Regions from separate parts of the Eubacterium sp. BL-380-WT-2B genome, predicted to be linked through region 3. Evidence: riboswitches for the same ligand, from Rfam matches in the RefSeq annotation. Region 3 holds a riboswitch; each other region holds the start of a gene.
What was found. A riboswitch is a leader RNA that binds a small molecule or an ion and turns the genes downstream of it on or off. The one in region 3 is predicted to bind molybdenum cofactor.

Region 1 (9,796 bases), on a different contig from region 3:
GGCCGGTATTCTGTGCAACGCCTTCGGCCAGCCCCGCATCGTTTTCAGTAAAAAGTGCGTTGACAGACTGAACCGCCCGGTTTTGAACCAACAGCGGTATATGATAAACGGCAGCGCCAATCCCGACAATAGCAGAAATTAGCAGAAGCAGTAAAATAATGGTAAGTACTTTACCGCGCAGCGCCATTCGTTTCCATAGTTTTAGTGGTTTCATCAGCATTTACTCCTAAATGTTGTGGGTAACTTTAATCTTATCAGAACTTGTCCCGATTTTCAATTGGAAATAAAAAAAGATGGGAGCATACCCATCCTTTATATAAAGTCACTGATTTTCGGGGCCCGGCGCCATTGGGCTGAAAAAGGTTTTTCGGGCAAAAGCCCCAAGGTGGCGGATGGCGACAACAATCAGAATGCCTGTCAGCAGGCAAAGCACCCGGTTGATAATGGCCGAGGTAAGGTCAAAGAGCACCAGCGATGCGAAAAGAGCGCTCATGAAGTTAATGAGCTGCTGATATTTATAGGGCTTGGCAAACTGGTAATTGCCGATATAGCCCAGAACCAGGATCAGAACGCCGCCATATCCTTCGGGCACCAGCATTTGGAACAGCAGCACGAAAAGAACAATTCCCGCCAGTGTGGCGATGGAACGGTGCTTGATCCGTGTGAGGGTTTCGCTGTAATCAATCTGCGTCAGCGACATCACCACAATGCTGATCCACAGCGGCTTTTTAAGGCCAAAGGCCATCCCGATAAACATGGCCAGTGTAAGGCCCAGTGTCATCTTCAGAATAAAAGCATGGTCCTTTTTCCGGCAGAGCTGGGCCTGCTCCTTCAGGCTGCGCTGCCTGGCAGGATCAAAGCCCTTTATTTTCCAGGAAACAGCAGTGACAATGGCTGTGATGGCAGCGCCGGCTAAAAGCCCGGCCATCCTGAGGACAAAGGCGTGTCCTGTCACAGGGGTGGACTGGCAGAAAATATAGCAGAGTAAAAAGATAATGTGCGGTCTGAGCACAGAGGGCTCCGAGCAGAAGGCCATCATCAGATAAATAAAAACAAAATTCAGCAGAAGGCCTGCCCACACGTTGATAAGAGAAAGGGCAGAAACCAGACCTGAGCCTGCAAAGAAAAAGAAAAGCAGAAAGGTCATGGAACCGGGTTTCAGTTCCATATCGCAGGCCGGAAAGGTCAAAAGGGCAACGATAATGGCAATGGACGGCAGGAGATTTTCCTGACCAAAAAAATGCGCGAAAAGGCTGATAAAAAGAAGGATGAACGCAAAACGTGCTGTATTGATACAGAAGGTTTTAAATCCGGCTTTTACCGTCGTCTTATTTAATGTCAAGCAGTATTCCTCCAATCCTTTATTGATCACTTATAAATAATATGATAACGGAATAAAAGACAAAAAACAAGAACGTCAATTTAGAGGAATTTTGCTGAATCCGGTTGCAATTTTACGTTCAATGAAATAAAAATAATGGATTGAAACTTTTTGAAACGGTTGTTAAAAAAGCTTAAGAAAAGCTTTTGTGAAGAGCGCTACCATTCCGCCAGATCCAGCACTTCGGTAAAAAAGGCGTCATGATCCTCGTAAATGGTCTGAGGAGCATACTCCTCAAAATCCTCTTCGTTATAGACGACGCTGACCTGTACGCCGGTGTGAATGGTCATTTTTGCCAGGCGGCGGGCCTGCTCCTTCAGTGCGTCTCCAGCCTCAGATTTGATGGCGATGCAGCCGGGTTTGTCGAATTGTCGGGCAATTAGATAAGCCATTTTGATTCATTCCTTTTTGTTTTTATTATAGCACAGTAACAGGCAGTGCGGAAAAGGGATAGAGATAAAAAATAGTCCTGTCAAAAAAGAATCCGTTTTCAGCGAAAATAAAAACATTTTTTAATATAAAAATTAATTATATATAACGTTTAAAATCGCATAAAACGGGTAAAAATTATTGAAATATGTTAGTTTGACAATACTTCTTAAAGGGGTGTACAATTTATAAAGTAAAGCTCTGAAATGTTACGCGCCCAACCGTGCATTTGAGCTATGACGATATAAGGAGAATGAACATGAAGCTTGAAGACAATCTGATGATTCAATTTTTGAAAAAGTTTGACGAAAATCCGTTTTTGATTAAAATAAACGGAAAAGAAGTTTTAGTGGGCGAGGGCAAACCGGCCTTTGTGGTCCGGTTTAACAAAAGTCTGGACATAAAGGAGCTCAGACGCAGCACCTCGCTGGCACTGGGCGAAGCCTACATGCGCGGCGATATCGAAGTGGAAGGCGACCTTTTCCAGGCGCTTGACCAGCTTCTTGGTCAGATGGGTAAATTTTCTCTGGATAAAACTGCCCTGAAAAAGCTGATCTTCACCTCAAATTCCAAGAAAAACCAAAAGGATGAGGTATCCTCCCACTACGATATCGGCAATGATTTTTACAGGCTATGGCTGGACGATACGCTGAGCTATTCCTGCGGTTATTTTAAAAATCCAGACGATACCCTCTATGACGCTCAGGTCAATAAGGTCGATTATATCCTTGAAAAGCTGTACCTGAAAGAAGGAATGAGCCTTCTGGATATTGGGTGCGGCTGGGGATTCCTCCTGATCGAGGCCGCCAAAAAATACGGAATCAACGGCGTGGGCATTACCCTGAGTCTTGAGCAGCACAAAAAATTCAGCGAGCGCATTGCAGAGGAAGGGCTGGAAGGCCAGCTGACAGCAGAGCTGATGGATTACCGGGATCTGCCAAAATATGGAAAGACCTTTGACCGTATTGTCAGCGTGGGCATGGTCGAGCATGTGGGAAGAGACAATTATGATCTTTTCTTGTCCTGCGCGGATAAGGTGTTGAACCCCAAAGGGCTCTTTCTGCTGCATTATATCAGTGCTCTGGAGGAACATCCGGGTGACCCGTGGATTAAAAAGTATATCTTCCCGGGCGGCATGATCCCCTCGCTCAGAGAAATGATCAGCCTGGCTGCCTCGCACCGCTTTTACGTCATTGATGTGGAGAGCCTGAGACGGCATTATACCAAGACTCTGCTCTGCTGGGACAAGGGCTTCAGAGAGCATCTGGATGAGGTGCGCGAAATGTTTGACGATGAATTTATCCGAATGTGGGATCTATACCTCTGCTCCTGCGCCGCAACCTTCCACAATGGGATCATCGACCTGAGCCAGATTCTGATGACCAAAGGCGTGAATAACGACCTGCCGATGACCAGATGGTATTAAAAATAAAAAAGAGAACCGGAAAATCGCGGTTCTCTTTTTTGTTTGAAACAGGGTCATACGTCTACCCGTTTTAAGGGATTGGACGCTTTCATTTTGATAAAGAGCGGTACATACTCCACAATCACCGAAGCGTTTTCCAGGCCATACCATTGCACCGGAGAACCGGCGACGCGGCGGATCATATATTTTAAGGAAACAGCGGCCCAGTCAGAGGGATGAATGTCACTTTCGGGTACCAGCATTTTGCGCAGAATGCAGAACCGGAAATCCCCTACAGTGCTGTTGTCGCCAATGGAATACCGGCGCTGCTGTGGCGGGAGCTCATGGCTGGTGATCAGATCGCCGACAATCTGGCGCAGATAGACATTGATACGCTGGTCTACCTTAAAGCCGAGGTACAGTTTTACCCTGAAAAGATAATCAGTGCCAAAGCTGTCAACGGTATACTCCCGGGTGTAGGGCTCATCAGTCACACTGACGCTGACAAACCAGTAGGCTCTTGCTCGCTTTGTCTTTTTGTCGAAAATAGAATATAAAATGTCGCGGTCGATGGTGTCACCCTCGGTTTCGTTCATCAGGTAGACCAGATTATCCGATACTGTGATGAGCCTGTTGTCACTGTGAACATCTCCAAACATGGCGGTATAGTCCGAAATATGCAGCTTAAGGGCCTGAGAGCGCTCGATGTCTGTTCCACGGTGCCATACGGCCATAACCGCAAAAAGAATCGCCGCAATGAGCAGCGCCACATAGCCGCCACTTTCAAATTTTGAAAGGCTTGAGAGAAAAAAGGTCCCCTCGAGCCCGCCAAAAAAGACCAGAAAGATAAAAGGAAGAATTTTCAGACCTTTCAGGCAGCGCAGATACATAAACAGCAGCAGTGTGGTCATGAGCATGGTCAGCGTAATGGCCAGCCCGTAGGCAGATTCAAGCCGCGCGCTGGAACGGAAATAGAGAATGACGCCGCTGCAGGCCAGCCACATGATCAGGTTGACCAGAGGGATATAGAGCTGTCCCTTGGTTTCAGAGGGATAGGTGATGCGCATGTGCGGCATAAGGTCAAGGCTGATCGCTTCAGATACCAGTGTGAAGGTGCCGGTGATCAGAGCCTGAGATGCGATAACGGCTGCCAGAGTGCTCAGAAGCACACCGAAAATACGGATATTGTCTGGGAGCATCTGGAAAAAAGGGTTGAGATCAGGCAGAGTGCCCAGTGTGGTATTCCCCTTGTTTGCCATGAGCCAGGCGCCCTGGCCCAGATAGTTAAAGATCAAACAGACTTTGACAAAGGGCCAGCTGGCATAGACATTGCCCCTTCCCACGTGGCCGATGTCTGAATAGAGCGCCTCGGCCCCGGTGGTCGCCAGGAACACACTGCCGAGAATCATGACGCCGGCCTGGTTGTCTGGGCTGAACAGAATGGCGGCGCCTCTGAGAGGATTAAAGGCCCTCAGAATTTCCCAGTTGCCAGCCATGTTGGCAATGCCTGAAATGGCCAAAAAGAGAAACCACACGGTCATGACCGGGCCAAAAGACTTACCGATGGATTTGGTACCAGCCCGCTGGACAAAAAACAGAATCGCTATGATGACAAGTGTAATCATGACAATGCGGCTCTGCTCATCGCCCAGAAAACGGTAGATAAACGGCAGGCTCCGAAGTCCTTCAATGGCAGTTGTAACTGTGACAGCCGGGGTGAGAATCCCATCGGCCAAAAGCGCCGCGCCGCCCACCATGGCAGGGACAATGAGCCAGGCCTTGTACTTTTTAATCAGGCTGTACAGCGAAAAAATACCGCCCTCGCCGTGATTGTCGGCCTTGAGTGCGATAAGAACATACTTGACTGTGGTAAGGAGTGTGACGGTCCAGATCACCAGGGACAGGGCTCCCAGGATCAGGTTGTCATCGATGGCGTTCAGGCCGCCGTTGCCGGCAATGATCGACTTCATAACATACATCGGCGAGGTGCCGATATCACCGTAGACGACGCCAAGGGCTACAATGGCAGCGCCCAGGCTAACAGGAATTTCTGTCGATTTTTTTAAGTGTCTCATTTTAATCCTCTACTTTTCCTCTTGGTGTATTAAAAGACAACCTCCGTGTTGCAAAACACTGCGGACACGAATGTTTCGAATACTTATACCCTTTTATCGGAAAATTTATATATTTTTAACAAGAAATTTATGAAAAGTTATAAAGAAAATAGACCCGGCAGAAGCTGCCAGGTCTGCTGCAATTCCTTAACGGTCATACCAGAAGCCTTTGAACAGGGTGACACCCATTTCAAGAAGGAGCGCAAAAAGAATGATCGCCATGAAGTACAGGTTAAAATGGGTTAGAAAGCCTGTGACGGCTGCATTCGACAAGCTGCTGGAAATCGCTGCGATAAAAGCGCTGTTTAAAATCTGCTGATCAGACAGAAGGATCAGCGTCAGAGCTGCGCTCAGGACACCTGAGACCACTGTGACAATAGCCAGCCTTTTAGTGTAACGGCCTTCATAGAGTTTAAAGCTTTCATTCATAATGCCGAGGATCGTGAAGCCTGCGAAGACATACCATAGCTGGTGAATGCGGTCTACGTTAAACACAGGGATAAAAGGCTGATCTGCGCTGAATTTTGCGCAGATAATCTGAGGAGCGGCCAGAAAGATTACACAGAAGATCACAGAAAAAATGATGCCGGCGATGGGCTCTCCCTTTGGAATAACAGATTTTCTTTCTGGAACCGGGGGCAGACTGTCAAGCTCACTGCCGCCAAAATTAAGGGCGACATTTTTTCGTTCAAAGACCGCGAAAATAAAAGTAACCGCGCCAAAAGCAGCGATAAGGCCAGTGATCAGTGTACCAATCCATGAGAAAAGGGTAATGTACAGTGCCTCGTGACTGTCCGTGAAAAATGAGATAAATCCAGAAAGAACAAGCCCGAAGGTCACAGAAGCCAGAACGATGCCGGTAACCATTTTGTATTGGCTGTAATAGGCAGGGCCGATAAGGTGGTCGCGGCCTTCAGGCATATAGCTCATGGCCAGCTCTGACGGGGTTCCCAGCTCCGTGAGAATGACCCGGACATCACGGTCTTCAGGCATCAGACCATCGCACCGGGCCTCCAGCATATCTTCGATGAGCGAGTGCAGCTCTTTGTCAATATCGTTTCGCAGTCGGGCAGGCAGCCGCCTTGTAACCGCGTAGACATACCGATCAATCAGTTCGTTTTTCATTTTTATTCCTCCTCAAAAATCTGATTTATGCTGCTGACTGTTTTATCCCAATGCTGTTTTAACTGCCGGCAAATTTCATTGCCGAATTCAGTCGTCTGGTAGTACTTTCGCGGCTTTGGTCCGTCTGTCTGCCAGGAGCTTTCGAGAAGCTCCTGGCTTTCGAGGCGTCTGAGCAGCGGGTAGAGCGTATTTGCCTCTGCCGCGATACCCTTTTCATTGAGTGTGTTTACCAGATTGTAGCCGTACATGGGTATTTTCAGCTGGCTTAAAACACAGAGCACCAGTGTTCCCCGGCGCAGCTCTGATACCATACTTGACAAAACACTATCCTTTTCCAAATGACGGCCCTCCTTTATTTGCTGTTAATCACATTATAGTGTGTTATACACAGTATGTCAAGAAGATACAGTATTTTGTTTGAAAATGTCTGAAAGAAAAGGCTGGACTTCATGCTGGAAATGATTTATAATAAACGTAACATTGGTTTCAGTTTATCTGGAAGAAATAAACAAAAAAATAACCGCATTCGAGTCCAAAAGCCTAAAGGAAGTGAAGCCCCCATGGCCGGGGACCGATGAGTATATCTGGAAACGGATATGCTTTCCGTGTTTGAGAAGAATGCAGATGATTCCTGAAAATTTTCAGGGGCATATTTCGACACGGGAGAAGTATGCCCTTTTTTAATGATTTTTCAAAAGATGGTTATTTTATCCATGAGCTCCTGCTGCCTTTTGTCATTAAAAACAAAAGGCACTAATCTATATAATCTACCAAGTCAAAGGGCCGTCGCATCCTCGGCGGCCGTTTGAATCCTTTGCTGAATGGAGCAGGACCATGCGGTTCTGCTTTTTGTGTTTTGAAATATAAGTTATTTTTATATTTAACTTATAAAAATTTCTTAAAAATTAACGTTATAGCGATTTGATGCTATTTTATAATGTTTAAAATATAAAAATAAGGCTAAATAGGATAAAAATTTATACTTTTACAACGCTTGAAGTTATGATATAATTCTGAAATAAACATTCAGGAGGTGCGTGAAATGAATGGTTTTCTTTCTCCGGCGGAGATCGGAGAAGTGTGGGTTGGGAATGGTGTGAAAAAGGCCTCCCTCTCCATTGGTAAAATGCTGATTCTCGGCATTTTTGCAGGTATTTTTATTGGCTTTGGCGCCCATGGATTTTTACTGGCGACAGGAATTGGCAAAGGCGCCTTAAGCGAGGCTATGCTCGCTAAGTTTATTGGCGCTTCGGTATTCCCGGCAGGCTTGATGATGGTAATATTATGCGGCGCAGAGCTGTTTACAGGCAATAACCTGATGACACTGGCCCTGATGGATAAAAAAATTACCATCAAAGGGATGCTGACAAACTGGGTGGTTGTTTATATCGGCAATTTAATCGGATCGATTTTGTTGGCTTTTGTTTTGGCCAAAAGCGGTCTTTATGCAGACGCGGTGCTGGAAAAAGCGGTGGCCGTTGCACAGGCAAAGGCTGGGATGCCTTTTTCAACAGCGCTTATCCGCGGTATTCTATGTAATATGCTGGTTGTTTTAGCGTGCTGGATGCAGGCCGGCTCAAAGGATATGATCGGCAAAATCTTTGCGATCTGGTTTCCGATCATGCTTTTTGTTTTTGCGGGCTTTGAACATAGTGTTGCCAATATGACCTATATTCCTCTTGGAATTTTCCTGGGGGCAGATGTCAGCTGGGGGCAGATGTTTATCAACAATCTGCTGCCTGTCACACTCGGCAATATTATCGGCGGCGCCATAATCGTACCATGCGCTTACTATTATGCATACATTCGTAAAAATAACTAGAGAATGATAAAGGAATACCTTTATATATATAAGGGTATTCTTAATATAAATTTGAAAGCGGTTTACGTCTTCTGTTTTATCTGTGCTATAATGAATGAGAAAATTTAAATGTTTACAGGAGAAATGAAAATGCTGATTGGAAAAAACATAACCATTGGGATTACGGCATGTACGCCGGTTGACCAGATTCCTGGACTCATCCGGATGCTGCGAAATGAAAAAGCAGAGGTAAAGGTGATATTAACCCCGAATGCCCTTAATTTTATTACACCGCTTCCATTGCGGCGCGTGTCGGGGAATCCGGTTGAAATCGACCAGTTTGAGGAACCAAAGGTATGGGATCCTGAGCACAAAACCTCTGACCAGTCTGATTTGCTGCTGATCGCTCCAGCCTCGGCCAATACCATTGGCAAAGCGGCCAATGGCATAGCGGATAATTTACTGACGACGACCATTCTTTCCACCACAGCCCCCATTGTGTTTGCCAATAACATTAATCCGATGATGTACAGCAAGCCCAGTGTGCAGCGGAATATCCAGACTTTAAAGGAAGATGGCTGTATTTTTGTTGAAAACGGGGAGGGCAGAGCGCCCAACCGCATGCCGTCTAATGAACAGATTTTCCAGACGATCATCAAGGCATTGGAGAAAATGACAGAAATTTAGAAAATGGAAAAGTAGGGTAAAAAATTGTCTTTGTTGGAAACAGCATGGACAATTTTAAATAAAAGAGATAAAATGTAATAGGAAATATTTTCAGAATCAACTAAAAAAATAATCCAGTAAAACAGGAAATGTGGTGAAGCTATGAATGGATTAGTAAACTGGGCGGCAATTTCAGAATTAAGCCATCCGGCAGGCAAGGCGAGCCCAATGAACAGCGACCCTGCAAAAATGTGGGGCGCGGTTGCGCGTATGTACAATAAAATGGCACAGCTGGAAAGAGAGTACACACAGAATCAGCTGGACGCTTTGATTATTACAAAGGAAGATACAGTATTGGACGTGGGCTGTGGGCCTGGCAGGCTTTCTGTGCCGATTGCCGGTATGGCGAAAAGTGTCACCAGCCTGGATGTGTCCCAGCAAATGCTGGAAAAGTGTCAGGAAAACGCTGCCGCTGCCGGTGTGTCAAATCTGACCACCCGGCTTTTGAATTGGGATGATGTGAAGCCCGGGGAAAATATCGAAAAGCACGATATTGTCATCGCGTCACGGACAACAGCCCTCGCTGATCTCATCAAGCTGAATGCACTGGCAAATAAATATGTCTTTATTCTCTGCTGGGCCAAAAACCCCAGCTTGAAGCATGTGCACGACGCTTTGTTTTACGGTGTGGATGATGCGCTGAGGCCAATACCTCCAATGAACCGTTTGCTTGGATATAATGTGAATTTTAATCTGCTCTACGATATGGGCGTAAACCCTAACGTTAAAATTGTGGCAGATGGCTTTCACTGCGATTACGAAAGCCGGGAAGCAGCCTACAATGATTTGAGAACCCTGCATCCAGTACCGGAAGA
Region 2 (11,556 bases), on a different contig from region 3:
CGTTTGAATCCAGTGCTTTCACTTCGATTTCGCAGGTTGCGGTCTTGCCATTGGCTGTTGTTGCGGTAACGGATGCGGTGCCTTCTTTGATGGCCGTAACCTTGCCGTTTTCATCAACCGTTACGATGCTTGGGTCACTGGAACTCCAGGTAACATCGGCATTGGTGACATTCGCAGGTTTGACAGTTGCTTTTAAAGTGGTGCTGGCATCCGGCTGAATTTTCAGATAGTCATTGGACAGCTTGACATCCGTTGCGGCTACCGGGGTTTTGACAGCTGCGTAGTAGCTGAAATGTGGTGCTTCGAAGGATACGGTTTTGCTGTCTTTGTCTGCTACAGCATTGTCAACAACATTTACTTCATCCTTACTGTCATCAAAATGAACGATTTTGATATCGCCATTATCCTTGTATTTTTCATTCAGATCAAGCTCGACAGAAACAGTCCCGCCTTCTGGCTGTTTTTCTTCATTTGTGGTTTTATCAATGGCTTTGATATCCATGATTTCCAGAATTTCGGCTTCCGGGTCCAGTTTGTTCTTTACAGCCTGATCCGCCTTATTTTTAACTTCATCGCTGACGGATGAAACCTTTAATTCCGCATCTGGCAGAACCTTGCTGTCTGCGGAGACCTTTACCTGGGTGCCATCCACATCCGCAGTTGTTTCGACTTTTTCAGGCTGAGGCGATGGTTCTGGAGTCGGCTGAGGGGTTGGCTCAGGCGTTGGCGCTGCAGTTGGCTGAGGTGTCGGTTCAGGTGTTGGCGCTGCAGTCGGCTGAGGTGTCGGTTCAGGTGTTGGCGCTGCAGTCGGCTGAGGTGTCGGTTCAGGGGTTGGCGCTGCAGTCGGCTGAGGTGTCGGTTCAGGGGTTGGTTCTGGAGTCGGCTGAGGGGTTGGTTCAGGGGTTGGCTCTGGAGTCGGCTGAGGGGTTGGTTCTGGTTCTGCATTGTCTAACAGATAAATATAACCCAAGAAATTGCCGCCCATGCTGTTGGCATTGTCATAGTCCATATAAAAATCACGATAGCTCCAGCCAGAGTTGGAAGTGACAACCTCATTGCCATTGACTTCCTCAACAACAGCCACATGGCCGCACCAGCCATTGGTTATTGAGCCGTCCCATACGGCAATGGCGCCTACAGCAGGTTCAGACCCATAGGCAAAACCGCCGCGGCCTTCGTCGTAAAGCTCTTTATTATCAGACCAGAAATACTTTGCATTGCTTCTGAAGCTTCCCCATCCGTTTGGATTGCTGTCCACCTGTTTATTTGGAAGCGGATAGCCCAGAATTTCGTAAGCACGGCCCCAGGCGTAGTAGGTACAATTACCTCCCGTCAAAGGGTTTAACTCAAACGGATTTCCACTGGACTGGCTGTAAGGATAAGAATAATAGTCCGGTTTTTCAGTCCTTGGTGAGAATTCCGCAGCCTTTACGGTCGGTGCAAATTGCAGCGAATAGGCAAACAATAGGCAGACGCATAAAAGCGAAGGAACAAATTTGTGAATAAATTTTTTCATGCTGTGATTCTCCTTCTGAAATGATTTCGTTAAGCATAATAATGTAAAATAGTGAAGATCAGTTAACTGCTGTTAGAAAATATTATACCTTATTTCATACCGTATTTCCTTAAAATGTAACGAATTCTTAAAGAAGAAAATCCAATTGTAACGGAATTGCAAACAAAAAATATAGTTGTTGATTTTTAAGTTTTCAATAAAAGGCGCTTGTTAAAACAAAAGTTAATTCTAAAAGTAGAATGCCTAATTTTCCTGTGACCGGAGGATTTTATTGTGATAAACGATAAAACCGCAGAGGGCAGTGAGAATACCAGTAGCAATAATGATCAGCCGGACGTCAACCATATCCGCCAATGGGCCAAAGACTGTCATGCCGATCGGAAAGGCTGTGGCGGCCATAATCTGGACAAGGCTGAAAACACGGCCCTGCATGGCTTCCTCCACCCGTTCCTGAAGCAGGACGGTGATGGGCGCGGTGATAAAGGGAACAGTTAACCCCACAAAGAGCATAAACCCTAAAAAGACAGGAAAAACTGGTGAGAGTCCAAGCCCCAGGCAGAAGACGCCGCACAGGGTACTAAAGACCATAATGGTGGTTACACGGCTCTTAAAGCCGCCCCAGGCGGCAATGACGAGGCCGCCGATCATGGCGCCGACACTGTAGATGACTTCGTTGGCAGTCAGATACCATACCTCCCCGCCAAAGGTTCTGGCTATGAGAAGGGGGGTCAAAAAGGCGGTGGGTGTCACTAAAAACATGAGCAGCGCATAAAAAACAAGCAGCACCTTGATGAAAGAATGCCGGTAAGCGTAAAGAATGCCGGTTTTTAAATCGGAAACAGTGCCCGTGTCCTTGGCAGACTCAGCCCGTTTGTGGGGTGGGATTTTGAGAATGGACAGCAGGGAAATGCCAATGATGGCAGTGACAACATCAATGAAAAAGGTCGATTCCACAGACACTGTGGCCAGCAGGGCGCCACTGACCGCCGGAGCCACAATCATGGTCATGTTCTGGAGGCTTCCGTTAAAGCCGGTCACACGCATAAGCATGCTTTTGGGCGTGATCTGCGGAATGAGCGCGTTGACGGTGGGGGTCTGGATACCAGTGCCTACCGAGCGGATAGCGGATACCAGGAAGATAATCCATAACTCCCGGTAGCCCACGAAAAAGCTGAAGGCCAGCCCCAGTGTGGAAAGGGCGACCAGAGCATCGGCGCAGATAATCAGGTGTTTCCGGTTATAGCGGTCCGCCCACACGCCGGCAAAGAGGGAGATCAGTACCTGCGGAATAAAGGTGACAAGTGTGGAAATGGTCAGCATAAGCCCTGAGGAGGTGGTCAGTGTGACATACCAGATGATGGCATACTGGGTGAGAGAAGAGCCGAGAAGGGAAACGGTCTGGCTGGTTAAAAAAAGGATGATCCGTTTTTTCCAATCTTTATCGCGGGTACTGGCTTGCTGGTTCATTGGTTCCTCCTGAGGGCTTGCTGCCCGTTAGTTTAAGGTAATAAAATCCCGAATGACTGGATTTTTCGAGGCTTTAAAGGCTTTGACACTGCCGTTAAAGAGGAGCCTTCCGGAATCCATAAAGCTCAGGGAGTCACAGATGCGGTAGGCCTGGCTTGGATTGTGGGTGATGATGATAACGGTCAGTCCGGCTTCACGGTTTCTTTTAATCAGTGCAGCTTCAATAATTTTCAGGCTCTGAGGGTCAATGTTGGCGGTGGGCTCATCCAGAAGCAGGGTATCTGGTGAAAAGGACAGCGCACGGGCCAGGGCTGTTTTCTGGGATTCGCCGCCGGAAAGCTTTTTGGCGTTCTGCTTTGCGATCTCCTCGATTTTAAATTCCCGCAGCAGCCCCTCGACGATGGGGGCGGCGGCAGCTTTTCCGTACTTGCGTATCTTCAGGGGATAAGCGATGTTGTCATAGACCGACATGGCGAAAAGGTAGGGGGTGTGGCTGGCGTAGGTCAGCTTTTTCAGCACAGTTTCATCACCAGGGAGGCCATTGTAAGTGATGACGCCGCTGGTGGGGGCGAGAAGCCCGGCGACAGATTTCATCAGGGTGGTTTTTCCTGAGCCGTTAGGTCCTAAAATTCCGTGGATTTTTCCGGATTCAAGACGCAGGCTGTCCAGTGACAGGACGGTTTTTCCGTGATAAGTCTTGGTGAGTTTTTCAATCGCGATTTGCATAAGGGTCTCCTACCATATATTTGTACAGGATCGAATTCGTGACAAAAGAGATGACCAGCAGAATAATGCCCATGGCGATGGAAACAGCGTATTCACCCATGTTATTGTTCATGGCAATAAAGGTGGTCATGACCCGTGTATAGTTTTTTATATTGCCGCCCACGATCATCACAGCACCGACCTCGGATACAGCCCGCCCGAAACCGGTGACCAGAGCGATCATGATGCTGGCCTTAAGCTCCCGGATCAGCAGGAAGAGAATATCCCGGCCGCCTGCCCCAAGGGTTTTACCCATGGTTACCACAACCTGGCCGTTGACAGTGGTGTCGTTAAACACAATGCCCATGATAATAGGCGTAACGAGGATCACCTGGGCGATGATCATGGCAGTGGGCGTGTACATGAGCTTTAAATGCCCTAACGGACCGGAGCGGGCGAGCACCAGTGAGGTGAACAGTCCAATGATGACCGGCGGAAAAGACATAAAAGTGTAAAGCAGCCGGGATACGATCCGCTTTCCCCTGAATTCCTTGATGCCGAGCAGGATGCCCAGTGGCACGCCGAGAACAGTGGAATAAATGGTGGAGGAGAAGGATACATACAAGGAAAGCCCGACAATCTGGTAAATTTCCGGGTCGCCGGAGATCAGAAGATGGAAGGCCTCAATGAAGCCATTGATAATATAATCCATAGGAAACCTCGTCAGTCTGTCAATTCAAAATCAGCGCCCGAAAAAACGGACGCTGACAAATTCTAAATTCAGTTAATGCTTATTTGCTGGCGTTTGGTACAAAGGTTGGTTCGCCGTTGATTTTATAATCAGCGATGGCCTTTTGCGCTTCGTCGCTTAAAATCCATTCCTGGAATTTTTTGGCGCCGTCGGTGTTCAGCTCAGCACTGACCTTGTCAGGGTTGACGACAATGACTCCGTACTGGTTATACAGGTTATCATCCTTTTCGACAACAACTTCAAGATCCAGATTATCCTTCATATTTAACCAGGTAGCGCGGTCAGACAGGGTATAGGCTAATTTTTCATTGGCCATTTTCAGGGTGTCGCCCATGCCAGAGCCGGATTCGATGTACCAGGGCTGTCCTGCAGGGGTAACGCCTGCTTTTTCCCACAGGCCCAGCTCCTTGGTATGGGTACCGGATTTGTCGCCTCTGGATACAAATTCAGACTGGGTTTCAGCAATGGTCTGGAAGGCTTTTACCGCGTCGTTTGGAGCGACTTCCTTCAGTTTTGCCGGGTCATCCTTACTGCCCAGAACAATGAAGTCATTGTACATAACGTCAAAACGTTCGATGCCATAGCCTTCCTTGACAAAATCCTCTTCCTGAGATTTTGCATGAACCAGAAGCACATCGGCTTCTCCGTTTTTGCCCATTTCAATGGCTTTACCCGTTCCGACGGCCACAACCTTTACGGCAATGCCGGTTTCCTCTTCAAACTTGGGCAGGAGCACATCAAGCAAACCGCTGTCCTGTGTGCTGGTGGTGGTGGCCATAATAATTTCACCGTTGGAGCCTGGCTCCAGCTTTTCGGTTTTAGCAGTATTGTTGTTGCTGCTGCATCCTGCCAGGCCGATGACCATGGTCATCGTCAACAGCGCGGCCAGAACCAGTGTTAATTTTTTTTTCATTTCTCTTCCTCCTTGATAATGAAAATTAAATATATAAAAGAATAATCTTCTATACCATTATAATTTGCGAGGAGGAAATAAACGCAGTGCGCACGTTTATCATCTATCCTTCTCACAATGGAAAGCACAGCCGTTTCCCGCTGCACTCTGACGATTTTGAATCCATGGATTGACTTTAGGATAAAAAATTCGGATAGATAAATCTTTAAAACGATTTCGATATGACTATTTTAACAGAAAATGGCGAAGAATTCAAGCGGCAGTACTAATTGACAAGGGCTGTCAGGCGTGCTAGGATTAATCTGTCAGAAGAACACAGGGATTAGAACAATATTGAGGAGTAAAAAATGAAGGAAATACATATTTGTATTGGCAGTGCCTGCCATGTCAAGGGTTCCTATCAGGTGGTACAGCGCTTCAAGGAGCTGGTGGCTGAACGGGGCCTCGAAAATGAAGTGGAGCTGATGGGTACCTTCTGTCTGGACGCCTGCAGCGACGGGGTGGCTGTCAAGGTTGACGATCATATTTATACGGTTAAGCCAGAGGGCGTTGACCAGCTGTTTGACCAGATAATGGAGGGAAATAATGGGTGTCATTAATTTTACCAGGGCGAGCTGCCGGAATTGTTATAAATGTATTCGATACTGTCCGGTAAAGGCCATTAAACTGATGGATAATCAGGCTCAGATCGTTGAGGATCTGTGCATTGGCTGCGGTAACTGTTTTCGGATTTGTCCCCAGAATGCCAAATATGTGGCCAGCGATGTGGACAGCATCAGGCAGTGGCTGGAGGAGGGACCGGTGGTTCTGAGTTTGGCGCCGTCCTTTCCCGCCGGGTTTAATACGGAAGACCCGCTGCAGGTACTGGGCGGGCTGCGGGCTCTGGGATTTACAGTGATTGAGGAGACTGCTATTGGGGCAGAGCAGGTCTCAAAATACTATGCCAAGGATTACTGGGGCACAAAACGCCATGTGATCACAACCTCCTGCCCGACGGTTAACATGATGATCGAAAAATATTATCCCGATGTGGTGGAATACCTGAGTGAGGTGGTATCTCCCATGACCGCTCACGGTATGATGCTGAAGGAAAGGTATCCCAACGCGAAAGTTGTGTTCGCAGGGCCCTGCATCTCAAAGAAGATGGAAGCCGTCGACGCTGCCAGTCCGATCATCGACGGCGTGCTGACCTTTGATGAGCTGGATGTGTGGTTTAAGGAAGAAGGGATTAATGTAGCCGATATGCCAGCAGGCAGCTTTGACGCGACGGGCTGTAACGTGGCGCGCTTCTATCCGCTGGCCGGAGGTGTGGAAAAGACCAGTGTACCAGGTGTGCAGGGCGTCCGGCGGGTCATAAAAATTGACGGCCTCAAAAACTGCCGTGACTTTCTGGATGATATCGGTAAGCTGGAGGGCCAGTACTGGATCGAAATGAACGCCTGCGTCGAGGGCTGTGTCAACGGCCCGGGTAATACCCACAGCCCTCTGGTCAAGTATGAGCGGATCGAGCGCGTGACAGATTACATTAATAATAATGCCCGGAAGGACCCGGAAACACCGGAGCAGGCACCAGATTTCAGCCGTGGCTTCGCTGTTGAGAAAAAGGACCCCTTTGCGGGTGTGCCGGAGGAAGCCATTGAAGAAATTCTGCGGCAGACAGGAAAATTCACCCCGAAAGACGAGCTGAACTGCGGTACCTGCGGTTATGACAGCTGCCGTGAAAAAGCCGCGGCGGTTTACTGCGGCATGGCAGAGCTGGACATGTGCCTGCCTTTTATGCGCAACCGCAACGAGGCCATCTCCAATTTAATTATCGCGTCGACGCCAAACGCCATCGCGGTGCTGGACAAGGATTTCAGGATCGTTGATTTTAACGGGGCAGCCGAAAAGCTGTTCAAGACCGCCAAAACCGATGTGCTGCACAAAAATTTCGTTGAAGTCTTTGACTACAACCCGTTCAAAAAGCTGGACAATGTCGAGGGCAATTATTACAGCGGACGGGGACTTTACGCCCGCGGCAATATCCATTTTATGGAAATTCTGACCTATATCCCGGGACAGAAGATGTACATGGGAATATTTGTGGACATCTCCAGAGAGATCAAAAAAGAACGGGCATATCAGAAGATGCAGGAAGAAACCCTGGATATGGCCCAGAAGGTCATCGACAAGCAGATGCGCGTCGCCCATGAAATCGCAGAGCTGCTGGGTGAAACCACTGCCGAGACCAAAGTTACGCTGACCCGGCTGCAAAAGGTTGTAGGAACAAGAGAGGAAGAGGAATAATGGCTTTTTTTGTCGATATTGCCCATGACAGCATCAATAAGCACCACCAGGAGCTGTGCGGCGATAATGTGGAAATCCGCATCAACGATGAGAGCGTGATCGTTGTTCTGGCCGACGGGCTTGGAAGCGGTGTGAAAGCCAATATCCTGGCGACCATGACCTCCACCATTGCGGCGACCATGCTGGAGGACAAGATGTCGCTCAAGGATGTGGTGGAAACGCTGGAGGCCACCCTCCCGGTCTGCCAGGTCCGGAAGCTGGCTTACTCGACCTTTACCATCGTCCAGGTTTACTGGAAAACCCGGCGGCTTTATATCGTTGAGTTTGACAACCCGCCCATTGTCTATATCCGGGACGGGGAAATTTTAGAGCTGGAACGCCATCCCATCGAGTTCCAGGGCAAACAGATCTACGAAACCACCATGAAAATTGAGGAGAATGATGTTCTTGGCTTTTTCAGTGACGGTGTGATCCACGCCGGGGTGGGAACCCTGCTCAATTTCGGATGGCAGTGGGAGGACGCGGCCGACTATCTTCTGGCACGCACCTATGATGAGAAAATGGTCACCTCAAAGGATATCTCCATGCGGATGATCGAGACCTGCAATGACCTTTACGGCGGCGAGCCCGGCGACGACACAACAGTTGTGGTGATGAAGGCCGAGGAGCACCAGTATGTGACGCTGTTTTCAGGGCCGCCCCTGGACCGGACCAAGGACCAGATGATCCGAGAGATTCTGGATGAAGCCAAGGGCACAAAGGTGGTATGCGGCGGCACCGCCAGCAATATTGTGTCCCGGGAGTACGATGAGAAAATCGATATTGATCTTGACACCATGTCGGAACGGGTACCGCCAGTTGGCCGTATGAAGTCCATTGACCTCGTAACCGAAGGGGTGCTGACCATCCAGGAAACTGTCAATATCATTGAGGATTATATCCACAAGCGCCGGGGGCATGAAGTCTTTGAGGGAAACAACGGCGCGTCCATTCTGGCAGATCTGCTGGTAAACCACTGCACCCATCTGGATCTGATTCTGGGCAATTCCATCAACCCGGCCCACCAGAACCCGGATTTCCCCGATGCGCTCAGCTCAAAGTGGAAGATCACCCAGCGCCTTATCAATTTGCTCAAGGAGCTCAACAAATCCATCAATATTGTGTACGTGTAAACAGCCGGCCTGCGGGCCGGCTTGTTTAAGTTGTACTTAAGCGGTAAAATATAAACTTCTAACATAGCATTGATTCTTGACACTAAATTCAAAAAAGTATAAAATAGACTTTATAATGAGTGTCTAAAAAAACAATAATAACAAAATATTTACTTTAGGGAGGTGAATGTTATAGACATATTAACTATATGCTTAATCGTTGGTATAGTCATTGCCTTTGGCGTTGGGTATTTTATCCGCAAAAACGTCGCTGAGGGCAAGATAAATAGTGCTGAAGAAACAGCCAAGAAAATCGTAAACGATGCAGTCAAAGAGGGCGAAGCCCAAAAGAAGGAAATGCTGTTTAACGCCAAGGAGGAATCCTTAGCCTTAAAAGAAGCGATTGAAAAAGATAACCGCGAGAGACGCGCCGAGCTCCAGAAAACGGAAAACCGTTTGATCCAGAAGGAAGAAAACCTGGACAAAAAGGCGGCAAATCTCGAGCGCAATGAGGACAAGCTCGAAAGAAAAAACAAAGAGCTTGATAAGAAACAGGAAAAGCTGGACAGCCTCTATGAAGAACAGGTCAGGGAACTGGAACGTATTTCAGGCATGACCTTTGAGGAAGCAAAACAGATTTTACTGGATGATGTTGCCAAGGAAACCCGCGCCGAAGCGGCGGTAATGATCCGCCAGATCGAGGCTGAATCCAAAGCGACAGCAGACAAAAAGGCCAAGGAGCTGATTGCGCAGTCCATTCAACGCTGCGCGGCAGACCATGTGGCAGAAAATACCATTACTGTGGTCAACCTGCCAAATGATGAAATGAAAGGCCGTATTATTGGCCGTGAAGGCCGTAACATTCGTACACTGGAAACCCTGACGGGCATAGACCTGATCATTGATGACACACCGGAAGCCGTTATTCTTTCCGGTTTTGATCCGATCCGGCGTGAAGTAGCCCGTTTGTCACTGGAAAAACTGATTATTGACGGACGAATCCATCCAGCAAGAATTGAAGAGATTGTAAAAAAATCTCAAAAAGAAATGGATGCTCAGATCAAGGAAGTTGGAGAACAGGCCTGTTTTGACACAGGTATCCACGGATTACATCCCGAAGTTGTCAAGCTGTTAGGACGTCTGAAATACCGTACCAGCTACGGCCAGAACGTGCTCAAGCATTCCATTGAGGTTGCCCACCTGGCTGGCCTGATGGCCGCTGAACTGGACGCCAACGTTAAAATTGCAAAACGCGCAGGCCTGCTGCACGATATCGGCAAAGCCATCGACCATGAGGTTGAAGGAAACCATGTCGAAATCGGCGTAAACCTGCTGAAGAAATACAAGGAAAACAAAAATGTGATCCACGCGGTAGAGGCCCATCACGGCGATGTGGAAGCCACAACCATTGAGGCTGTGCTTGTGCAGGCTGCTGACGCCATCTCAGCCGCAAGACCCGGCGCAAGGAGAGAAACACTTGTCTCCTACGTACAGCGGCTGGAAGAGCTGGAAAAAATCGCCACCTCCTTTGATGGTGTCGAAAAATCCTTTGCGATTCAGGCTGGGCGCGAAGTGCGCATAATGGTTAAGCCAGACTCTGTCAATGATGACGACATGATGATGCTGTCCCGCGATATTGCCAAGAAGATTGAATCTGAAATGGAATACCCGGGAAATATCAAGGTCAACGTCATCCGTGAAACCAGAGCCGTGGAGTATGCCAAGTAACGCAGATGACGAAAAAGCCATCCTGCAAGGGATAGAAAGGCTTTTGAGGAATCTGTGATCCGATTAAAAATAATAAAAGGGGAGGGGCAAAGCCCCTTCCCTTTTATTTATTCATGAAAAGAAGACTGGAGTAACGATGAAAATATTAATGATTGGCGATGTGGTCAGCCGGCCGGGGAGAACCGTGCTCAAGGAACAGCTGGACAGCCTGATCGAGGAATATCAGATTGATTTTACCATTGTCAATGGCGAGAACGCTTCCGGCGGAAACGGCATTACTGAAAAAAACGCCAGGGAGCTGTTTAACCTGCCCATTGATGTCATGACCATGGGCAATCACGTCTGGCAGCAAAAAGAAATGGTCAATTATATTGAGAAATTTCCAAGGATTATAAGACCGCTCAACTATCCGGCTCCCTGCCCGGGCAAGGGCTATGATTTTTTCGAGCACAGCGGCAAAACCATCTGTGTGATGAACCTGTCCGGACAGATCTTTATGCCGGAGCTGGATTCCCCCTTTAACCTGTTCAGCCGCGTATGGCCGGAAATTGAGGGCAAATTTGACCTTTTGATTGTGGATTTCCACGCTGAGGCCACCTCAGAAAAGATCGCCTTTGGGTATTATCTGGACGGAAAAGCCTCCATTGTGGTGGGAACCCATACCCATGTGCAGACTGCGGATGAGCGGATTTTGCCCGGCGGAACCGCCTATATTACCGATTTGGGCATGACAGGCCCTTTAAATGGGGTTATCGGTGTGGAAAAAGACATTATTATAGGTAATATGGTGACCAAACGGCCAGAGCGTTTTGTCATCGAAAAAGCCCGCCCCTGGCAGATCAATGGGATCGTGGTTGAGGTTGACGACATGACAAACCAGCCGGTTAAAATTGAACGGATATACCGGATTTATGAGGAGTAGACAATGAGAGCAAGAGTAGCAGAAAAAGTAGAAAACTGTATTGATTCCCTGACACTGAGCCTGTCGGAAAAGGCAAAGGCTTTTCGCGAAGCAGGTGAATCCGTTGTGAGCTTTGGA
Region 3 (11,556 bases):
CTGGAGCCGCCATCTCAAGCAACATCGCCAAGCTTGTTGGGGTGGTGATTGTTGTCTGCCTGTTCGTTAAAAAAATCAAACCGGGAATGTCCTTAAAAACATTGCGGCCTTTCCCGTCCGCCATGCTTAAAAGGCTTCTGTTTATCGGGATCCCTTCGGGTGGTGAGACACTTTCCTGGACGCTGAGCCAGACAGTGACAATGGGATTTGTGAATCTCTGCGGCGCGGTGGTCATTACAACTCGTGTGTATGCGGTGATGTTTGCCATGATCACTTATCTGTACAGCAATGCAATTTCCCAGTCCTCCCAGGTTTTAGTGGGCTATATGATTGGAGCGAGGGAGTATGACAATGCGGACAGGCGTGTAAAGGCCACACTCCGGTCATCTGTGCTGGTATCCTTCTGCGTGGCGCTTCTGCTCTTTGTGTTCAGTGATCAGATTTTTGGTTTTTTCACCTCTGACCCGGAAGTTATTGCCCTCGGTAAGCAGGTGATGTTCATTGATATTTTTCTGGAGCTTGGCCGTGCGGTAAATATGGTGATGGTCCGCTCACTTCAGGCGGCCAATGACATTCTGTTTCCCATCGCCCTTGGTATTGGCTCACAATGGTTTGTATCGGTGGTTCTGTGTTATGTTTTAGGCATTATACTGGGGTGGGGACTGATCGGGATATGGATCGCCATGGCCTGTGATGAAATCCTGAGAGCTGCCATGTTTTTAGTCCGTTGGAAACGCAGGAAATGGATGGATTTAAGCATTAAGAACGCAGTGAAGGCCTGATAAAAAGGAGGTACGCCGTTTCGGCGCACCTCCTTTTTGGTTTAACAGTCATCACTGTCTATTTTTTTGCTTTTTTGAAGATTCATGGAAAAGATGCAGCACAGTGTGCTCTGCAGTCCCCATAAAATACCAATGATCATAAAAGGAAACGCGCCAATGGGGGTGGTCAGGGCCGCAAACATGAGCAGCACCATGACAATGAGAAAGGCCATCTGCATAATTTGAAAGGTTTTATAGGCAGCCTTGTAGAGAATGAATTTTTCCGCCTCATCATTGCTGTTCATCCAGATCTTTTTAAAATTTAAATCCAGCGGGTTTCCCTGTTTTTCCGGATTCATCTTTTTGGTCAGATTCACAAAGAGAATCTGGAAGATAACGCAGAAGATAACTGGCAGTAAAAATGCCGCGAGTGCCCATAAAAGGGAAGTGGAGCTGTTATTGTGTATGCCGCTGACATTGATACCGTAAAAAGCAAAGGTGAAAATCAGCGTGATGTTGCCAAAGATTATCCCTGTATCACAGAGGTGGTCGGCTTTTTCATAAAGTGCATCCGAATCGTTTGTTTCCAGCTGTCTGTAGGTATTTCTTGCGGAAAGGTAAAACAGAGCGGTGATGAGCATTAAAACAACAGAACCGGCAGAAGATATATATAGGCCGTAGTCCAGAATGTTGTTTTGAAGCAGCTGTACGCTATCGACAATGTCAAAGCCTGGATAGTTCAGCAGGAAGCCAGCCAGCCCGCCTAAAAAGCCGCATATGATGATCAGGGTAAAAAATTTCAGGTAAATGTGTTTGCTTTCTTTTGCTTTCATGTCATTTTTCCTCCTCGAGGGTATGGGTAAAAAGGGAATCGATGGTAGTATTGAAAATATCTGCGAATTTTGCGGCAAGCCGGACAGAGGGAGAATAAAGGTTTTCCTCGATCAAAAAGATGGTTTGCCTGGATACGCCAGCCAGCTCGCCAAGCTGTGCGGGCGTAAGCTTTTGTTTGATTCTGTAATCTTTCAGGTGGTTTTTGTGCGTGTTCATTCTGAGTCCTCCTCATCTGAATAGGTAAAAATGTCCTCAACGGAGGTATTAAAAATCCGGGCAATTTTAAGCGCCAGCGTTACGGAAGGAGAATAATCTCCGCGTTCAATTAAACTGATGGTTTGCCTGGATACACCGGCCAGCTTACCAAGCTCTGACTGATTGATTTTATCTCGGGCCCGGAACTCTTTTAATCGGTTTTTGAGGGGCATGCTCAGGCCTCCTTTGTATATGATTTTTGTCATCTTGACAAATATTCTTGTCAAAAATAGTTTAACATTGACAAAAATATTTGTCAAACAAAAATTTGATAAAAAAGAAAAAATAAATCTTTAGAAAATTTTAAGACGTTTACAAGAATTTAAAAATGTGCTATGATAATGATAACAATAGAATTGCTCTGAAGCTGGAAAGACCCTTCCGGGGCCTTTCCAGCCAATGGGTAACAGGGGCAACCCTGTTGTCTGCCATCTTTGCAAAGGAGCCCGTAGAAACTGCTTTTACTATGTATAAAGCTATTTCTGCGGGCTTTGTGTTTTCCTGAATTCCAGGACACAAAGCGATTCTCATTTTGTAAACTTACCACAAAGGAGGTGTGAGGGTACTGCGTCGGCAGTATCCAGAAGCGTATGAGCAAACAACTCATGATTAAACCTGAAAAGTGCATAAGCTGCAGAACCTGCGAACTGGTCTGTTCTTTTGGACACTATCAGGAATTTAATCCATCATTGTCAAATGTAACAGTGATGGATTATGAAAAAGCAGCCGTAACCATTCCTGTGATGTGTATGCAATGTGAGGAACCAGCTTGCATGAAGGTGTGTCCGGTGGGCGCGATCTCAAGGAATGAAAACGGTGCATTTGTTATGGATGAAGCAAAATGTATCGTGTGTAAAATGTGTATGAACGCCTGCCCGCTCGGCAACATCAGCTTTAATCCGGTTAAGAGAAAAGTGTTTAAATGCGATCTGTGTGACGGCGATCCAAAATGTGCCAAGTTTTGTCCGTCTGGCGCCATTGTCTATGGCGAAGCGGTTGAAATGGAACGTAAAAAGGCCATTGCGGATCAGCTGAAAGACGTTTATGGATTGGAGGGATAACGATGAATGGATGGATGGGACAATTAATCCGCGTTGATCTGGAAGCAGGAACCATCAAAAAGGAACCGCTTAACATGCAGGCCGCCCATGATTTTATTGGCGCGCGTGGCCTGGGAACAAAATATTTCTGTGACGAGGTAGACCCGCAGGTAGACCCGCTTGGTCCGGATAATAAAATGATTTTTATGACAGGACCGTTGACCGGTACGGCTGCTTCCTGCAGCGGGCGGTATGAGGTCGTGGCAAAGGCGCCTTTGACAGGAACCATCGGCGCTTCAAACTCCGGCGGTCATTTTGGCCCCGAACTGAAATTTGCAGGCTATGACGGAATTATTTTTGAAAACCAGAGTGACCGTCCGGTTTACCTGTATATCAATGACGACACAGTGGAGCTCAGAGATGCCTCAGACCTCTGGGGGAAGGACGTTTATGAAACGACCGAAGCACTGGAGGAAGCTTGCGGAGAAGGCGCGCGTGTCGCCTGTATTGGCCCGACCGGTGAACAGGGCTGCCTGTATTCTGCCATCATGAATGACAAGCACCGCGCAGCAGGCCGTGGTGGTATGGGCGCTGTGATGGGCAGCAAAAAGCTAAAGGCTGTAGTGGTTCGCGGAAGCGGCGGGGTAACAGTGGCGCGGCCTGAAGGTTTTATGGCAGCGATGACCGATGCCCGTACCAAGCTCAAGGAACACCCCGTTACGGGTGGAGGACTGCCGACCTATGGCACTGAGGTTCTGGTCAATATGATCAACGAAGTCGGTGGCCTGCCGCTTCGCAACTGGCGTGACGGCGGTGTCTATGATAAGGCAGATGATACCTCTGGTGAAGCGCTGGTCGATTCTTATCTGGTTAAAAACAAGGGCTGCTTTGGCTGCTCCATTGGCTGCGGCCGCGTGACCAGAATCCCGGACGGGCCGTTTAAGTCCATGGGTGAAGGCCCAGAATACGAGGCCGGCTGGTCCTATGGTGCAGACTGTGGTGTCAATGATCTGGCTGCTATCTGCAAAGCCAATTTCCTCTGTAACCAGTATGGCATGGACCCGATCACACTTGGTTCTACCATTGCCTGTGCCATGGAGCTTTACGAAAAGGGGCTTCTGAGTGAGGAAGAAATTGGCCGTCCGCTGCCCTTTGGCGACGCACAGGCCATGGTTGATCTGACAGAGCTCACAGGAAAAATGGAAGGCTTTGGTGTTGAGCTGGCTCAGGGCTCGTACCGCCTGGCAGAAAAACACGGTGCGCCAGAGTTGTCCATGTCCGTTAAAAAACAGGAAATGCCCGCTTATGATGGACGCGCTGTCCAGGGGATGGCCCTTGAATATGCGACCTCCAACCGTGGAGGCTGCCATGTCCGTGGTTACCTGACCTCACCTGAGGTTCTGGGGATTCCGTTAAAGACCGATCCGCTTGTGACTGAAGGCAAGGCGCCGCTTCTCAAGACCTTCCAGGATCTCACAGCAGCGGTAGATTCCAGCGGCATCTGCCTGTTCACAACCTTTGGCATCGGCCTGCCTGAGATTGCGGCGCAGTACCGCGAGGCTGTAGGCTCAGATGAGACGGATGAGGAATTCCTGTTAAAGGGAGAACGGATCTGGAACATTGAAAAGCAGTTTAATATTGCAGCAGGTGTTGAGAAAGATACTCTGCCGCCAAGACTACTGCGCGAAGCCCTGCCGGAAGGCCCGGCAAAGGGCAAAGTGGCTGAGCTTGACGTCATGCTGAAAGAATACTATGAAGTGCGCGGCTGGAGCACAGAAGGTGTGCCAACCGAGGAAAAAGTTCAGGAGCTTGGACTTTAAACGACAGATATCGGAGATGGGGCACAGCCCTGTCTCCTTTCATGCATCATAACGCAAAGAGGAGATTAAGATGAAAGTAAAATTTTTCGCTACCATCCGGAATTATACAGGCTGCCGTCAGGCAGATGTACCGGTCTGTAAGGATATGTACACGCTTTTGCATATCCTCTCTGAAACCTATGGCGATGCTTTCAGGAATCACGTTTTAAGTCCAGATGGAGAGGCGCCCGGAGCAGAGATTATCCTGATGGTCGACGGACGCCATATCGAGCATTTGCAGGGGCTTAAGACACCTCTGAACGAAAACAGTGCTGTGGCAATTTTTCCCGTTGTTGCGGGAGGATGAGGAAGGGGAGTGAGCCCATGCAGGAAATAACAAAAGAATCAATCGACAAAATCTTATCAGCGTATCCCAGGGATAGACGGCATTCTCTGGCAATGATGCAGGATATGCAGCATCATTTTAACTATATTCCAGAGCAGGGAATGAAAGCGTTGGCCGAATATCTGGATTGCCCGTTATCGTCATTATATTCAATGGCAACCTTTTACCGGGCATTGAGCTTAAAGCCAAAAGGAAAACATATCATTAAGCTCTGTGACGGAACCGCATGCCATATTCGTGGGTCTGTCAATCTGATCACCGGCATTAAGCGTGAGCTGGACATCAGTCCGGGTGAAACCTCGGGGGATGGGCTTTTCTCGCTGGAAACCGTGAATTGTCTCGGTTCCTGTGCGCTGGCGCCGGTAATGGTGATCGACGGTGTATATTACGGAAAGGTAACGCTTGAAAAGCTGCCCGAGATATTGAACCAGTACAGGGAGCTTTCGGAAGGGGGCGCAGAAGCATGAAGCAAAACGTTTTAGTCTGCTGCGGTACCGGCTGCCGGGCCAATGGGAGTCTGCTGGTTTTAGAGGCGCTTCAAAAAGCTGCCAGAAAGCATAAATCCGATATTGAGGTATCCCCTCTGATCAAGTCCACGGGCTGCAACGGCTTTTGTGAAAATGGCCCCATCGTTAAAATTGAGCCGGCGGATATCTCCTATTATAAGGTTAAACCAGAGGACGCGGACAGCATCATAAAGGATACAGTGCTTGGCGGAAAGATCATTGAGAAGCTTTTGTATAAAGGAAATGATGGAAAACGCGTGCGCTCGCAGCATGAAAATCCATTCTACGCGCCACAGAAAAAGTGGGTACTGCATAACATCGGGGAGATTGACCCGACCAATATCGACGATTATATCGCCAGAGGAGGCTACAGTGCTTTAAAAAAAGCCTTATCCATGGATGCGGACAGGATCATTGGGGAGGTAGAAGCCTCCGGTATCCGGGGCCGCGGCGGTGCAGGGTTCCCGACTGGAACCAAATGGCGCCAGGCGTTAAAATATGATTCGGATGTAAAATATGTGGCATGTAATGGCGATGAGGGTGATCCTGGGGCCTTTATGGACCGGTCAATACTGGAGGGCGACCCGCACTCTGTTATTGAAGGCATGATTATCTGTGCCTGCGCCATTGATGCGCAGGAAGGCTATATGTATATCCGTGATGAGTACGGCCTGGCAGTAGAAAACTGTAAAATCGCGCTGCAGCAGGCCAGAGAAAAAGGATTCCTGGGAGATTCTGTCATGGGAACAGGCAAATCCTTTGATATTCAGATCGTTCGGGGCGGCGGTGCCTTTGTCTGCGGCGAATCCACTGCGCTGATGGCGTCGGTAGAGGGCCGGGTAGGTGAGCCGAGAGCAAAATATATCCGTTCTGTTCAGAGAGGGCTGTGGAACAAGCCGACCGTATTGAATAATGTTGAAACCCTGGCGAATATTCCGAGAATTATCCAGGACGGCGGCGCGAAATTTAAGGAATTAGGAACAGAAAAGAGCAGCGGTACAAAGGTCTTTGCCCTGGTTGGCAAGGTCAAGCGTACCGGCCTGGTTGAAATACCAATGGGGAGTACCCTGAGGCATTTGATCTATGACATTGGCGGAGGGATTCCGGGAGACCGGCCCTTTAAAGCGGTGCAGACTGGCGGCCCGTCGGGCGGCTGTATCCCTGCCGAGCTTTTAGACCTGCCCATGGATTTTGATACCCTCACCAGCTATGGCGCTATGATGGGGTCAGGCGGTGTGATTGTCATGGATGACCGAAGCTATATGGTCGAGGTTGCCCGCTATTATATTGAATTCCTGTGTGATGAATCCTGTGGTAAGTGTACGCCGTGCCGTGAAGGACTGCGTCATCTCTTAACCATACTGACCGATATCTGTGAAGGCAGAGGACAGGAAGGCGATATTGAGCTGATGGAAAAAATCTGCCATACCATGCAGGACGCATCCCTGTGCAGTTTGGGAAAAAGCGCTGCGAATCCAGTTTTGACAACCATAAAATATTTCCGGGACGAGTATGAGGCGCATATCCATGAAAAACGATGCCCTGCTGGTGTCTGTCCAAAACTGACAGCCTTCGTGATCGATGAGGAAGCCTGCAGAGGATGTATGCGTTGCTCTAAAGCCTGTCCTGCTGGAGCGGTGAGCGGCGAGGTCAAAAAGCCGCATCACATTGATCCGGTTAAATGTATTGCTTGCGGCAGCTGCCGTGAGGCCTGTAATTTTGATGCGGTGGTTGCAGTGAAAAGGGGTGAAGCATAATGGAAATCAGCATCAATGGTAAAGAGTGTACCTGCGAAAAGGGTGAATTTCTGTTAGAAGTTGCGAAACGTAATGGATTTGATATTCCAACGCTGTGCCATCACCCTGGTCTTGCGGAACAGGGGTGCTGCAGGGTCTGTATTGTAGAAGTAGTGGAAAATGGAAGAAGCAAGGTGGTTGTCTCCTGTGTTTACCCGTTAGAGCGTCCCTGTGAGGTTTACACTGACAGTGAAAGGATAAAAGAGGAACGCTCAGTAATTCTGATGCTGCTCAAAACAAGGGCGCCTGCCAGCTCTGAAATACAGGCCATGTGTGACAAGTACGGGGCCTTTGAAACATCAAGACTGAAACCTGTGGATGGTGAAAAGTGTATTTTATGCGGGCTTTGTACAAAAGCCTGTGATGCCCTTGGCACTGGCGCGATCTCAACCATTAACCGTGGAGTCACTAAAAAAGTTGCGACACCCTACGAAAATCCTTCAGTTGATTGCATAGGCTGCACAAGCTGTGCTCAGGTTTGCCCTACCGGCGCAATTGAATGGTCTGAAGATGGCGAAACAAGGACGATTTGGGGAAAAAATTTTGCATTGGCAAAATGCGAATCTTGTGGCAGTATTATAAGTACAGAAGCTGAGCTTCGTTTTGCGGGAGAAAGGGCAGGTGTGGAGACCAATTCCCTTTGTGAGAGCTGCCGTAAGAAGAGCATGGCTGATGTGCTTGCCCATACATATGGGATTGAGTAGGAGATCTTAACCAGAAAAGCCTTCGGTACCAAGGTGCCGGGGGCTTTTCTGTCGCATGCTTTTTAAAATTTTAATGAATTAATTTTTGGGGTATGTTATACTGTGCACATTATGTAATAGAGAAGGAAGCAGCATGGATTATTTTTACGAACATTACTTTGCACCACAGAACGTTGAGCCGCACAATCGCATTTTTTCACCGGAGCATCTTATCCTGTCATCATTGCTGATGATTTTTATCGTGACCGTTATGGTCATACAGACCAAAAAACATGACCGGCGCTTCAGCCAGAAGCTGATCCGGGTTCTCGCCGCCGTTATGCTGGCCCTGGAGATTTTCAGAATCAGCTGGAGAACCTGCTATTTTGGTTTTGACCTCAGGAATATCCGCTTTGACTGGTGTAACCAGGTGTGTATCGCCCTGCCGCTGATCGTATTGTTTAAGCGGGAGAAGGCTTACCCTTACATTGACGTTTTGGCTGTGATGGGCGGGCTCATGGTACTTATCTACCCATTGTGGGTTTTCTATGATTATGGCGGTATTCACACTATGGCAGTACAGAGCATGGTGTCTCATGGCCTCATGGTTTTAATTGCCCTGACCATGCCTTTTGCGGCGGATTACAGGCCGGAAGTGCGGAGGGCATGGAAGCCGATGATCGGACTTGGCATCATTGCGGTTATCGCTTTTATCATGTCACATGCTTTGAACGAAAATTATCTTCTGATGCTGGGAGCACATGGTGTCCCGGTGATCGACCAGATTCCCTATCCCTGGTACTGGCTTCTTGTGGCGCCGGCCTTGATCGGCCTGGTTACGCTGGTGACCAAGGGATTGAGCCTGCTGGACAACAGGCTTCTTGGAAAGGTACAGCCGGATACAGCGCTCAATGCATTAATGAACGAAAAGATTTAGACACAGAGCAGAAAGGTGCGGCGTTATGCCGCATCTTTTTTACGCAGGAAGAAAATAAATTTTACAGAGAAAGCATATTTTTAAAGCTGAACTTATGTTATAATGGTTCGGGTTATGGGTAAAGCGATGCTTTTAAATATGGATAAAGGAGCTTAAGATGAAAATATTGATCGCATATCACAGCAAAAACGGAACCTCTGAGAAATGCGCCCAGCTTTTATTAAAGCAGGTGGGGGCTGCAGACCTGGCCGATCTTAAGAAAAAGACACCTGATTTTGAGTCCTATGATCTTATTGTTATTGGCGGCTCCATCCGCATGGGAATGTATACGCGTCCGGTGCGAAAGGCTCTCAAGAAGTATGAAGATGTTCTGGAACGGAAAAAGGTGATCTATTTCATCAACTGCGCTTTTCCGGGAAACAGGGAAAAATATTATAAGGATAATATTTCTGAAAAGCTCAGGAAGCGTACGCTGGGCTGTTTTAACTTCGGCGGTGAAATGGATCTTGCGCGGTTAACAGGCTCGGACCGCATGATTGCGGCAACCGTAGCCCGCCAGTCACAGGGAAGCGGTCATCCTCTCGCGTCTATTGATGAGCGGACCATTGAGCAGTGTGCTGGCAGAATAGCAGCAATTAAAGAAAATATATAATGGAATGAGGGCGTTTCTGTCATCACCATGTTTTTTAAACACCGTTTTTGGGTATATCAAAACGGTGTTTTATTTAGTTTAAGGACTTTTTAAAAAGTAGGATAAAAATGATACGTGGAAAGGAGTATTCACGATGAATTTTAAGGTGGATCAGAAACAAATGCTGCGTGATCTCAAGGGGCTGCTAAGCATCGCAAGTACAAACGGAGATGCCGGCGCCATCGATGAAATGACACCGCTCGGCAAAAATATTAACGACGCCATTGATTATATGCTGGCTGTTGGAAAGCGTTTTGGTTTTGAAACCCAGAATCTGGACGGCTGCTGCGGCATTATTGATATGGGAGAAGGAGAGGAAATGGTTGGCGTTCTTGTGCACATTGATACAGTTCCTGTCGGTGAAGGCTGGCGTGTTGACCCCTTCGACGGAACGGTGATTGATGGCAAGGTTTATGGCAGAGGAACCAATGATGACAAAGGGCCAGCCATGGTGGCGCTGTATGCTATGAAGGCGTTGAAGGACAGTGGTGTGCCGGTAAATAAGCGTATTCGCCTGATCATTGGCGGTGACGAGGAAAGCGGAACCTGGCGCTGTATGGATCGTTATAAAGAAACCGAGATTATACCGGATTACGCCTTTTCACCAGATGCGTCCTATCCGGTTATTTTTGCCGAAAAGGGCATTCTCAAGGTTCAGATTCATAACAAGACTGATGTTACAGGAGAGGATATGACCTTAAAAGCCGGAAAACAGATTAATATTGTACCAGACTTCGCAGAGGCAGAAGTCCAAGGGCGAAGGTTTACAGCAAAGGGCAGGCCTGCACACGCCATGGAACCGCAAAATGGCGTCAATGCTCTTTTAAAGCTGGGGTGTGAGCTTAAAGATGCTGGAATTGTGCATCCATTTTTAGATTTGCTGGATAAAGCAAATGTGGAGGGCTTTAATATTGCTGTTTCAGACGAGGTCTCCGGTGAGCTGACCATTAACCCGGCCATTGGAAGGGTCGATGCGCAGGGCTCAAGGCTGGAGTGTGACATCCGCTATCCGGTAACCGCAGATGCTGATGATATTATCAGGCGTATCCGACAGTCTGTAGACCCTGTCGGATACGAGGTGGATACAATGCAGATGGTTCCGCCGCTCTACGTTAAGAAGGACAGCCCGCTGGTACAGACACTGCTGGGGGTGTACCGGGATATTACCGGTGACAGGACAGAGCCCATCGCCATTGGAGGCGGCACCTATGCCCGGGCCTTTGATAATGCTGTGGCCTTTGGTGTACTGTTCCCAGGTGAACCGGATATGTGTCATCAGGTGGATGAATACTGGAGCATAGAGGATATGATGATAAATCTTCAGATTATTGCGGGTGCTCTGGCGGCTCTGGGTGTATCGAAAAGAGGCCTGTAATGAAGGAGGAATCATCATTTAAGCCTTTTATTTCAGCGGACCGGATCATGCCAGAGTTTACAGCGACCTCCATTATCCTCGGTTTGATACTGGCAGTGGTCTTTGGAGCAGCCAATGCATACCTTGGCCTGCGCGTTGGACTGACCATTTCGGCGTCAATTCCGGCAGCTGTTATCTCAATGGGGGTTATCCGTCTCATTCTTAAAAAGGATTCTATTCTGGAGAATAACATTGTGCAGACCATTGGATCGGCGGGCGAATCGGTGGCTTCGGGGGCGATCTTCACGCTGCCTGCCCTGTTTATGTGGAGCCAGGAATGGGGAACCGCCAGCCCCTCGCTGCTTGAGATCGCCCTCATTGCTGTCTGCGGCGGCTTCCTTGGGATATTGTTCATGATTCCGCTGCGCAGGGCTTTGATCGTCAAAGAGCACGGTGTTTTACCATATCCGGAAGGCACTGCCTGCGCCGAGGTT

Region 1: another riboswitch for molybdenum cofactor. It lies ahead of FYJ53_RS02665 (formate/nitrite transporter family protein); the one in region 3 lies ahead of FYJ53_RS08035 (4Fe-4S dicluster domain-containing protein).
Region 2: another riboswitch for molybdenum cofactor. It lies ahead of FYJ53_RS13510 (substrate-binding domain-containing protein); the one in region 3 lies ahead of FYJ53_RS08035 (4Fe-4S dicluster domain-containing protein).

The regions. Positions count from the first base shown of each region.
Region 1 is NZ_VUMP01000001.1:550,710-560,505, forward strand. It holds gene FYJ53_RS02630 (hypothetical protein) at 1-214, opposite strand, end outside; gene FYJ53_RS02635 (FUSC family protein) at 323-1,342, opposite strand; gene FYJ53_RS02640 (DUF6718 family protein) at 1,540-1,773, opposite strand; gene FYJ53_RS02645 (cyclopropane-fatty-acyl-phospholipid synthase family protein) at 2,070-3,236, shown strand; gene FYJ53_RS02650 (KUP/HAK/KT family potassium transporter) at 3,290-5,290, opposite strand; gene FYJ53_RS02655 (hypothetical protein) at 5,477-6,454, opposite strand; gene FYJ53_RS02660 (PadR family transcriptional regulator) at 6,457-6,792, opposite strand; molybdenum cofactor riboswitch at 6,967-7,090, shown strand; gene FYJ53_RS02665 (formate/nitrite transporter family protein) at 7,497-8,276, shown strand; gene FYJ53_RS02670 (flavoprotein) at 8,406-8,942, shown strand; gene FYJ53_RS02675 (class I SAM-dependent methyltransferase) at 9,084-9,796, shown strand, end outside.
Region 2 is NZ_VUMP01000006.1:229,679-241,234, reverse strand. It holds gene FYJ53_RS21515 (Ig-like domain-containing protein) at 1-1,516, opposite strand, end outside; gene FYJ53_RS13525 (MFS transporter) at 1,760-2,983, opposite strand; gene FYJ53_RS13520 (ABC transporter ATP-binding protein) at 3,011-3,709, opposite strand; gene FYJ53_RS13515 (ABC transporter permease) at 3,693-4,400, opposite strand; gene FYJ53_RS13510 (substrate-binding domain-containing protein) at 4,480-5,352, opposite strand; molybdenum cofactor riboswitch at 5,442-5,559, opposite strand; gene FYJ53_RS13505 ((2Fe-2S) ferredoxin domain-containing protein) at 5,700-5,951, shown strand; gene FYJ53_RS13500 ([Fe-Fe] hydrogenase large subunit C-terminal domain-containing protein) at 5,938-7,638, shown strand; gene FYJ53_RS13495 (PP2C family protein-serine/threonine phosphatase) at 7,638-8,810, shown strand; gene rny (ribonuclease Y) at 8,973-10,517, shown strand; gene FYJ53_RS13485 (TIGR00282 family metallophosphoesterase) at 10,654-11,439, shown strand; gene FYJ53_RS13480 (pyridoxal phosphate-dependent aminotransferase) at 11,443-11,556, shown strand, end outside.
Region 3 is NZ_VUMP01000003.1:400,865-412,420, forward strand. It holds gene FYJ53_RS08015 (MATE family efflux transporter) at 1-782, shown strand, start outside; gene FYJ53_RS08020 (DUF3169 family protein) at 824-1,594, opposite strand; gene FYJ53_RS08025 (helix-turn-helix transcriptional regulator) at 1,596-1,811, opposite strand; gene FYJ53_RS08030 (helix-turn-helix transcriptional regulator) at 1,808-2,023, opposite strand; molybdenum cofactor riboswitch at 2,198-2,311, shown strand; gene FYJ53_RS08035 (4Fe-4S dicluster domain-containing protein) at 2,456-2,911, shown strand; gene FYJ53_RS08040 (aldehyde ferredoxin oxidoreductase family protein) at 2,914-4,710, shown strand; gene FYJ53_RS08045 (MoaD family protein) at 4,781-5,056, shown strand; gene nuoE (NADH-quinone oxidoreductase subunit NuoE) at 5,074-5,562, shown strand; gene FYJ53_RS08055 (NADH-quinone oxidoreductase subunit NuoF) at 5,559-7,358, shown strand; gene FYJ53_RS08060 (4Fe-4S dicluster domain-containing protein) at 7,358-8,101, shown strand; gene FYJ53_RS08065 (YwaF family protein) at 8,235-9,017, shown strand; gene FYJ53_RS08070 (flavodoxin domain-containing protein) at 9,175-9,669, shown strand; gene FYJ53_RS08075 (Sapep family Mn(2+)-dependent dipeptidase) at 9,803-11,083, shown strand; gene FYJ53_RS08080 (OPT family oligopeptide transporter) at 11,083-11,556, shown strand, end outside.